One region of the Idiomarina sp. OXR-189 genome, then DNA from elsewhere that is predicted to be linked to it. Evidence: predicted binding sites of a transcription regulator. Region 1 holds the regulator's gene; each other region holds the start of a gene.

Region 1 (2,202 bases):
GCAAAGACACGAGCTCTTTAGCCTGCTCGAGGGAAATATCGTGGGCTTTATCAGACATGGTAATAGCCCTTTTTAGCTAATGCGTTCGAAAATCTTGTCGAGCTTTTCTTTTAACGTCACAGCTGTAAACGGTTTAACGATATAGCCGTTAACCCCTGCTTGTGCAGCAGCGATGATTTGTTCGCGTTTGGCTTCCGCCGTTACCATTAATACCGGCAAATGCGACAAGTTATCGTCTTTACGAATCTCTTTAAGCAGGTCGATACCCTGCATGCCCGGCATATTCCAGTCGGTCACGACAAAGTCGAAGTCGCCGTTCTGCAACATTGGCAAAGCCGTGTTGCCGTCATCGGCTTCCTGAATATTCGTAAAACCAAGATCACGAAGTAAGTTCTTAATGATTCGTCTCATTGTAGAAAAGTCATCTACAACGAGAATTTTCATATTTTTATCCAAAGCACCCTCCACTGAGGCTCTCGATTACCACCAAAATTATTCAACCCAATTCTGCATTCGCGACTTGAGCCGCACCATTGCCTGACTGTGAATTTGGCTGACGCGAGATTCACTCACACTCAGCACTTCACCTATCTCTTTCAAATTCAATTCTTCATCATAATACAATGAAAGCACTAAAGCTTCACGCTCTGGTAACGAAGAAATTGTCGATACCAGGGCTTTATGAAACGCTACGTTTTCGACATCGCGCTGCGGTTCGTATGCTGAGCCTGTCACTTGCTCGGGCATTAACGCATCTTCTGAAACGCCTAAGTCTTCAATACCTATAATGCGTCCCGAACTCACATCTCTTAAAATGGCGTGATATTCATCCAGGTTCATGCCCAGCTTACTGGCAACTTCTGTATCTTTTGCGTCACGGCCGGTGTCATTCTCGACCTGCCGTATGGCCTCTAGTACGCGGCGATGATTTCTGTGAACTGAGCGCGGAGCCCAGTCACCACGTCGAATTTCATCCAACATGGCACCACGAATACGTATTCCGGCAAAGGTTTCAAAGCTGGCCCCTTTGCTGTTATCAAAATTCCGCGCCGCTTCTAATAAGCCTATCATGCCCGCTTGAATTAAGTCATCGACTTGCACACTCGCTGGCAACCTCGCCATCATGTGGTGTGCAATTCGCTTAACCAGCCCCGTATGCTGCTCAATAATGGCGTTACGGTTGTCGGCTGTTGCGGCATAAGCGGCGGCTTTATTCATTGGCAACATCCCGCTTACTCCCGTTATCGGCAGAAGTTATCAATTGCTCAAGGAAAAATTCTAAATGCCCTCCTGCCTGAGCAGGAATTGGCCAATCCAGAGCTTTCTTCGCTAATGCTTTAAACGCCAGTGACGCCGGAGATTTAGGATACGCCAACACCATCGGTTGTTGCTTCCTAACCGCCAAGCGCAGGTTTTCATCGTGAGGAACAATTGCCGCTAACTCAAGCGCTACGTCAAGAAAGCGATCGGTGACCTTAGTCAATTTATTGAACAGTACTTGCCCTTCGCGCATATTGCGCACCATATTGGCAACCACTTTGAACTTGAAGAGTCCCTGCTCGCGACTTAACACTTTTATCAGTGCGTAAGCATCGGTAATTGAGGTTGGTTCATCGCAGACAACCACAAGGACATCCTGCGAAGCGCGGGCAAAGCTGACGACGGTGTTACCGATACCGGCAGCCGTATCGACAATAAGAGTGTCGTAATTTCCCTGCAGCTGGCTAAATGCACGAATAAGGCCTGCGTGCTCAGACTCGCTTAAATCAACCATCGAGCGAGTACCCGATGTCGCGGGAACGATTTTTATGCCGCCCGGGCCTTCAATTAAAATATCTTCCAGCTCGCATTGGCCGCTCAGTACATGGGACAAATTGCGCTCGACACGCAAGCCCAGCATGACATCAACATTGGCCAGGCCAAGGTCGGCATCAAGTACCAGTACTCGTTTCCCTTGCTTCGCCATAGCAATGGCCATATTTAGTGACACGTTGGTTTTACCCACGCCACCCTTACCACCTGTGACAGCTATGACTTTTACTTTTGACTGTTTCATTCTTCGCAGACCGCTTGCTTGATCCATCGGGCGTATCTCTTATTTTACTTCTTCGACAACAGCGTCATTTTATAACGGCTCACTCAGCGAGAAAACGCCGCATTCCAGTACGATTTTGGCACGTCTGATACCGAGGAACAAATGCT
Region 2 (2,202 bases), 980 kb from region 1:
TGAGCTAATCGCTTTTGACAAGCGTTTAGAAGAATTCAACAAGCGTGGCGTAGAAGTTATCGGTGTTTCTATCGATTCTCAATTTACGCACAACGCATGGCGTAACACGTCAACTGACGACGGTGGTATCGGTCAGGTGAAATACCCACTGGTTGCTGACGTACGTCACAGCATCTGTAAAGCGTATGACGTTGAACACCCAGAAGCAGGCGTTGCGTTCCGTGGCTCATTCCTGATCGACGAAGACGGTATGGTTCGTCACCAGGTTGTTAACGACTTACCATTAGGTCGTAACATCGACGAAATGCTGCGTATGGTTGACGCATTGAACTTCCACCAGAAGCACGGTGAAGTTTGCCCAGCAGGTTGGGAAGAAGGTAAAGAAGGCATGAAAGAAAACGCAGAAGGCGTTGCTTCTTACCTGTCTAAAAACGCTGACAAACTATAAGCGTTTAATGATATTAAAAAAGTCGCTCTTCGGAGCGACTTTTTTGTTTTCCCTTTGTGTTTTTGAGCTAGTCATTAGAAGCCAGTGGCCAGCCACCTAAATCTTTCCAGCGGTTGACCATCCAACAGAATAATTCAGCTGTGCGCTCAGTGTCATAGAGAGCGGAATGCGCCTGTTTACCATCAAACTCAATTCCCGCAGCCTGACAAGCTTTTATAAGCACCGTTTGTCCTAGTGTCAGAGCAGCCAAAGACGTGGTGTCAAAGCTTACAAAGGGGTGAAACGGATTACGTTTTAAATTGGCCCGTTCAGCCGCAGCCATGACAAAACTATGGTCAAAGTTCGAGTTATGACCGACCAGAACTGAGCGTTGACAGCCCGCTGCTTTTTGCGCTTTTCTAATGGGCTTAAACATTTCTCGTAGTGCCTCTGACTCCGGGACTGCGCCGCGCAGGGGGCTGTCTGGGTCAATACCGTTAAAATCGATAGCTGCTTGCTCTATGTTAGCGCCTTCAAAAGGTTCAACGTTATAATGCACCGAGTCAACCGGCTTTAAAGTGCCGTCGCTATCGAAGTCCAGCAGTACCGCCGCTATTTCTAAAAGGGCATCTGTTTTTGCGTTAAAACCCGCGGTTTCAACGTCCACAACGACAGGCATATAGCCACGAAACCGTTTCTTCATTAGCGACTCAGAAGTGTCAGACATAAAGACCCTTTAGTTATTTAGCTGGTTATTTCAATTTGCGCCTATTATGCCAAAGATATATCGATAATGCTGAGAGAAACTCTAAAGCGCAGCGAATAAATGCCGATAAAAGCGTATTAGAATTTTAAACCGGAGTGCCTATGAAAAACTGGCCGATGTTAACTGCGGCTGCAGCGTCTGTATTGCTGGCAACGAGCCAGGCAAACGCCAATGCAGTTAGGCATTACAGTGCTGACCTTGATAGCTCGTCGTGGCAACTTAGCGAGGCCAGTCGGTTGGAGTGTGCGTTAGAGCATGAAATTCCGCGCTACGGTAAAGTTCGTTTTCAAAGCGAAGCCAGTAAAGAACTGAACTTACGCATGAAAATGGACATGAAAAAGTTGCCTGACAGCTATGATGTTTCAGCCATTGAGTCTGTGCCACCTCGCTGGCGGCCGGGGCAAGCGAGCTATCAAATTGGCTCTATGCAGCTCTATAAACAGTTTAATGGCGAGTTACAAAAGCAACTGGCCTGGACACTGTTGAGTGAATTGGAAAAAGGGCGCTATCCAACGTTTTTCTACGACGACTGGTACAACAATCGTGATCAGGTTGCTGTGTCATTGTCCTCGGTGAACTTTCGCAGCAAATACGACGACTTTTTAAGTTGTGTCAATGCACTGTTGCCGTTTAGCTTTGAAGACATTGCTTACACGGTATTGAATCATGAAGATGGCAGTGAAAAGCTGACGATATCGTCACAGCGCAAGCTCAAGCAAATTAGCGACTATCTGAAAGTTGATAATGATCTTGAGTTGGTGCTTGTCGATGCTTACACCGACTCACTCGGAGCGCGGGGGCCAAACCAAGAGTTAACCGAAGAGCGAGCTAAAGAAATACAGGCGTTTTTTGTTGAGCGTGGGATAACGGCTGATCGCATAAAAACCGTTGGGCACGGTGAGGACCGACCGATTAAATCGAATGAAAACGAAATTAATCGTCAGTTAAACCGCCGGGTCATTGTGCAGCTGGCAAAACCGTCAGGGATTGAGCTTTAATCGCTCAATCG
Region 3 (2,202 bases), 1.3 Mb from region 1:
TTTAGTGCTTCCTCTTCACCACACAACACGCCTATTGTTGCCGACGCTTCAATTAAAGCACCGGTTTTATGTCGGTGCATGTGTTCAAGTTCGTGTTCGTTTACCTGTTGACCGGTGGCTTGTAAGTCAATTGCCTGACCGGCGCACATACCCGCACTGCCACTCGCACGAGCCAATGCATTCACCATAGACAACTGACGCTCTGCCTTCAACCCACCTAACGGTGATTCTGACAACAATTCGAAGGCCAGGGTTTGCAGAGAATCGCCCGCCAAAATAGCGGTCGCTTCGTCAAATGCAATGTGGCAAGTGGGTTGGCCGCGCCTGAGGTCATCGTTGTCCATGGCCGGCAGATCGTCGTGAATCAGTGAATACGCATGAATCAATTCAATAGCACCGGCAGCGGTCAAAGCGGCTTGTTTATCGCCACGGCAAATTTCGGCAATAGTCATTAGTAAATAAGGACGGACACGCTTGCCGCCCAATAGCACGCCGTGCTCCATCGCTCGTCTTAGCGTTTCGTTAATAGAGTGACGCGCCAGCTGCTGTTTTAAAAATGCGTCGACTTGCTCGCGCACATCAGCCGTTAACGCATTAATGCTCACATCACTTCTCCGTCATCATTATCAGCAGAGCCTTCCTGAGCAGCCATGAGTGTCGTCACTTTTTGCTCTGCCTGTTGTAACTGCTGTTGACTGGTGCGAGCCAGCTGAATGGCCTTCTCAAACTTTTCCAGCGACTTTTCCAGTGGCAGCTCACCATGCTCAAGCTCATTAACTAATGACTCAAGCTCTTCTAATGCTTGCTCAAACGAAGGGGCTTTTTGTTGTTCTGACATAATGCTTCTTGCGCAATTGTTGTGTGTTAGGACTAATTATCCGATAAAGAATCCCGAATGTCAGCCGATGATCTCATTATTCCTGTGTAACATAACAAGAAGATGCTTGTCAGAGCAGCGCTATTGTTTAAGAATGGAGCGTAGCTGGAATGGCAAAACGTGAATTGGGGAGGAGAACTGAGTGGATATTGCAACGCTCATAGGAATCATCGGCGCCATTGGCTTCGTGGTTGTGGCGATGATTTTAGGGGGAGACATTGGGCTATTTCTTGATACTCGCTCATTTTTTATTGTTTTTGGCGGCTCCCTGTTCATTACGCTCGCAAACTTCTCGCTTAGCCAGTTTCTGGGCACCGGCAAAGTTGTCGTAAAAGCCTTCTTTTTCAAAATTGAACACCCGCAAGAGCTTATCGACACTGCGGTTGAAATGGCTGATGCTGCCCGTAAAGGTGGTTTTTTAGCACTGGAAGAAGCCGAAATCCCCAATAAATTCTTCCGTAAAGGTGTCGACATGCTGGTCGACGGCCACGACGCAGAAGTTGTCAGAACAACTCTTTCGAAAGACATAAAAATGAGCTTTGCGCGCCATGAAGAGGGCGCTCGAGTCTTTAAAATTCTCAGTGATGTAGCACCGGCCATGGGTATGATAGGTACGTTGATTGGCCTGGTGGCTATGCTGTCCAACATGGATGACCCTAAAGCCATTGGTCCGGCAATGGCCGTTGCCTTGCTGACAACGCTGTATGGTGCGTTTCTGGCTAACGTTATTGCTATTCCAATCGCTAACAAGCTAATGCTGCGTGCCGAGCAGGAAAAGCTTAATCAGCAGCTGGTTCTGGATGCTATTTTGGGCATTCAGGACGGCCAGAACCCGCGTGTTATTGAAGGTATTCTGCGTAATTACTTGGCTGAGTCGAAACGTGTCGGCGATGGGGACGAGGAAGAGTAATAATGGCCTCTGAAACAGTAAGAGACGAAGAAGAAGAGTGCGACTGTCCACCACAGGGACTTCCCATGTGGATGGCAACGTTCGCCGACCTGATGACACTGTTAATGTGTTTCTTCGTCTTGCTGTTGGCGTTTTCAGAAATGGACGTGCTGAAGTTTAAGCAAATAGCGGGTTCAATGAAGTACGCACTTGGTGTGCAGAATAAAATTGAAGTGAAAGACATTCCGAAAGGCACTAGCGTTATTGCTCAGGAGTTCCGTCCGGGGCGTCCTGAACCAACCCCTATTGAAACCATTCAGCAGCAAACCGTTGAAATGACCCAGCAAATGCTGGAGTTTCAGGAAGGTCAGTCCGATTTTGCCGGCGGTCAGCAAACCGAGCGTGGCGGTCAGGAAGCGGACAGTCAGGAAGACGA
Region 4 (2,202 bases), 310 kb from region 1:
GGTGTGGCTGGTCCGCAAAAAGGGCAACGAGTTGCTGCCTTGTTGGCGGGCGGAGGCTTTGCCGAATACGTAAATGTGCCGGCTGAACAAGTACTCCCTGTACCTGATAACTGGAATGATGAAATGGCTGCAGGGTGGTTAGAAACCTTCGCTACGGCTTATTTAAATGTATTTATGCTGGCAAACCTGCAGCCGCAGGAGTCCGTTCTTACACATGCAGGGGCCAGCGGGGTGGGGTCTTCACTTATTCAGCTATGTCGGGAAAGTGGCAATCCAATAACGGCTATTGTCGGCAGCTCTGACAAGGAGAGTTTTTGTAAAGAGCTTGGCGCCACGGACACCATTAATCGTTATCAGCAGGATATTGTTGAAACGATGAAAGGTATTGGTGGTGTTGATGTGGTGCTTAACCCGGTAGCAGGTGACTCTATAGGAAAAGATCAGCACTATTTAAACCAAGACGGTCGTATTATTCTTATCGGCCTAATGGGTGGCCGCGAGGGCACGGTCGACTTTGGACGCATGCTTATGAAGCGCCAACGCATTATTGGTTCTACGCTACGCTCTTTAGTGGCGGAGCGTAAAGGCGAAATACTCACACAAATGTGGCAGCAGTTTGGCTCTCAGTTTTCGAGCAGCGCCATACAACCCATTATTGATAAAATCTTTGAGCAGGAAGATATTCAGCAGGCATTCGATTATGTTGCTGCTAATAAAACGCAAGGGAAAGTCGTTGTGAAAATTGACGGGTAACGTCAAGAAAAGTGGTGGAGGGGGCAGGATTCGAACCTGCGAAGGCTGAGCCGTCAGATTTACAGTCTGATCCCTTTGGCCACTCGGGAACCCCTCCACTCAAGAGGCGCGTATAATAACAGTCAGAACTGAGCTGTAAAGAGAAAACTTAAACTTTCCTGACTTTGGACGATAACAAGAATATCTAAGGTTATTTTCCAGGGTCGGTATGAGCCAAGTTCAGTCGGTTCAGCAAAGAGCATCAGACATTTTTGAGCAGCACGCGAGTGAAGCCGTTAATCATGGCTTCGCGGGTGAGTTTGCTTATTGGGTGTCAGCACTGGGTGCTGATCCGGTTATTGATGATAACCAATATGACCAAACTAATTGGCAAAGAGCTATAGGCGCTGCAAGAGCTCGACCGTTAGAACCGGCAGAAAATGTTGTTTTAGCGAGCGGTGTTTATAAGTCAGTCAGCCAACTGTCTGACTTTAAGCTGCAAGATGCTACACACCCTCAACCGCTCGTGCCTGATGCAAGTCCCGACCGCTTGCCTATTGAGTTGCTTCATAATTTAGACTGGCGTGTACGTCAACGTGTCGAAAAGAAAAAATCGAAGCAAGAAGAGCCAGAGCTTAATGATTACCGTAAACGAGGTCCGGCGGGGCTTTACGATGTGTTACAAAAATTAGGTATTACGCACTAAGCATTTCATCGTTTCTCCGCTTCGGGCATAATGGCCTTGATGTTTCGCAACCAATAGTCTTGCAGCCACATGAAGCAATTACCTCCAGAAGATGAAGAGCGTATTGATGCGTTTACTGAGCATTTATGGCTGCACCATGGCTCCAGTGAAAATACCCAGGCGGCGTACCGTAGTGACTTACGTCGATTCTGTGAGTACCTGCTTCCCAAAAAAACTCCGTTACTTGAGGTTGATGAGTTAATTCTTCAAGACTACCTACTGTGGCGCCGGACTCAGGGTTTGTCTCCTCGAAGTACCTCTCGCTTTTTAAGTTCGGCCAAAAAATTTTTCCAGTTTGCAGTGAAACAGCAGTGGCTTGCTCATGACCCCACCGCCAAGCTGAAGCGTCCGAAGCTCCCGCAAAGCATTCCGCACTCATTAAGCGAAGCCGATGTTGAAAACCTGCTGCAAGCTCCGGAAACTGACACTCCAATTGGCCTGCGTGATCGCACCATGCTGGAAGTACTGTACGCAACTGGTTTGCGTGTCACGGAGCTGGTTCGTTTGCAATATGACCAAGTTAGCCGGCAACAGGGCCTGGTGCGAGTGGTTGGTAAAGGCGATAAAGAGCGACTGGTTCCGTTAGGTGAGGAGGCGTTGGAATGGCTGGAGCATTACTTAAAGCATGGGCGCCCTGTATTGACTGACAAACAAAGCCCCTGGGTGTTTGTGACTAAGCGAGGCTCATTACTGACCCGGCAGGCGTTTTGGTATCGGTTACGACA

What was found. The regulator FliA, encoded in region 1, starts transcription of late flagellar genes. The targets are predictions, from matches to a motif close to CTAAAGNTNNNNNNNNNNNNGCCGATA.
Region 2: UM402_RS08965 (flagellar protein MotY) is a predicted target of FliA. The motif match lies at 1,236-1,262, and genes of this name have one in related genera.
Region 3: pomA (flagellar motor protein PomA) is a predicted target of FliA. The motif match lies at 882-908, and genes of this name have one in related genera.
Region 4: UM402_RS05605 (VC2046/SO_2500 family protein) is a predicted target of FliA. The motif match lies at 901-927, and genes of this name have one in related genera.

What each region holds. Positions count from the first base shown of each region.
Region 1 covers NZ_CP139706.1:832,895-835,096, reverse strand. Annotated here, with positions in the region: gene UM402_RS04095 (protein phosphatase CheZ) at 1-58, opposite strand, end outside; gene cheY (chemotaxis response regulator CheY) at 73-456, opposite strand; gene UM402_RS04085 (RNA polymerase sigma factor FliA) at 493-1,218, opposite strand; gene UM402_RS04080 (MinD/ParA family protein) at 1,211-2,083, opposite strand; gene flhF (flagellar biosynthesis protein FlhF) at 2,140-2,202, opposite strand, start outside.
Region 2 covers NZ_CP139706.1:1,812,184-1,814,385, reverse strand. Annotated here, with positions in the region: gene UM402_RS08975 (peroxiredoxin) at 1-448, shown strand, start outside; gene rnt (ribonuclease T) at 516-1,154, opposite strand; gene UM402_RS08965 (flagellar protein MotY) at 1,295-2,191, shown strand; gene nth (endonuclease III) at 2,196-2,202, opposite strand, start outside.
Region 3 covers NZ_CP139706.1:2,112,983-2,115,184, reverse strand. Annotated here, with positions in the region: gene UM402_RS10440 (farnesyl diphosphate synthase) at 1-605, opposite strand, end outside; gene UM402_RS10435 (exodeoxyribonuclease VII small subunit) at 602-838, opposite strand; gene pomA (flagellar motor protein PomA) at 1,020-1,787, shown strand; gene UM402_RS10425 (flagellar motor protein MotB) at 1,790-2,202, shown strand, end outside.
Region 4 covers NZ_CP139706.1:1,145,402-1,147,603, forward strand. Annotated here, with positions in the region: gene UM402_RS05595 (NAD(P)H-quinone oxidoreductase) at 1-753, shown strand, start outside; tRNA gene UM402_RS05600 (tRNA-Tyr) at 766-850, opposite strand; gene UM402_RS05605 (VC2046/SO_2500 family protein) at 962-1,438, shown strand; gene xerD (site-specific tyrosine recombinase XerD) at 1,508-2,202, shown strand, end outside.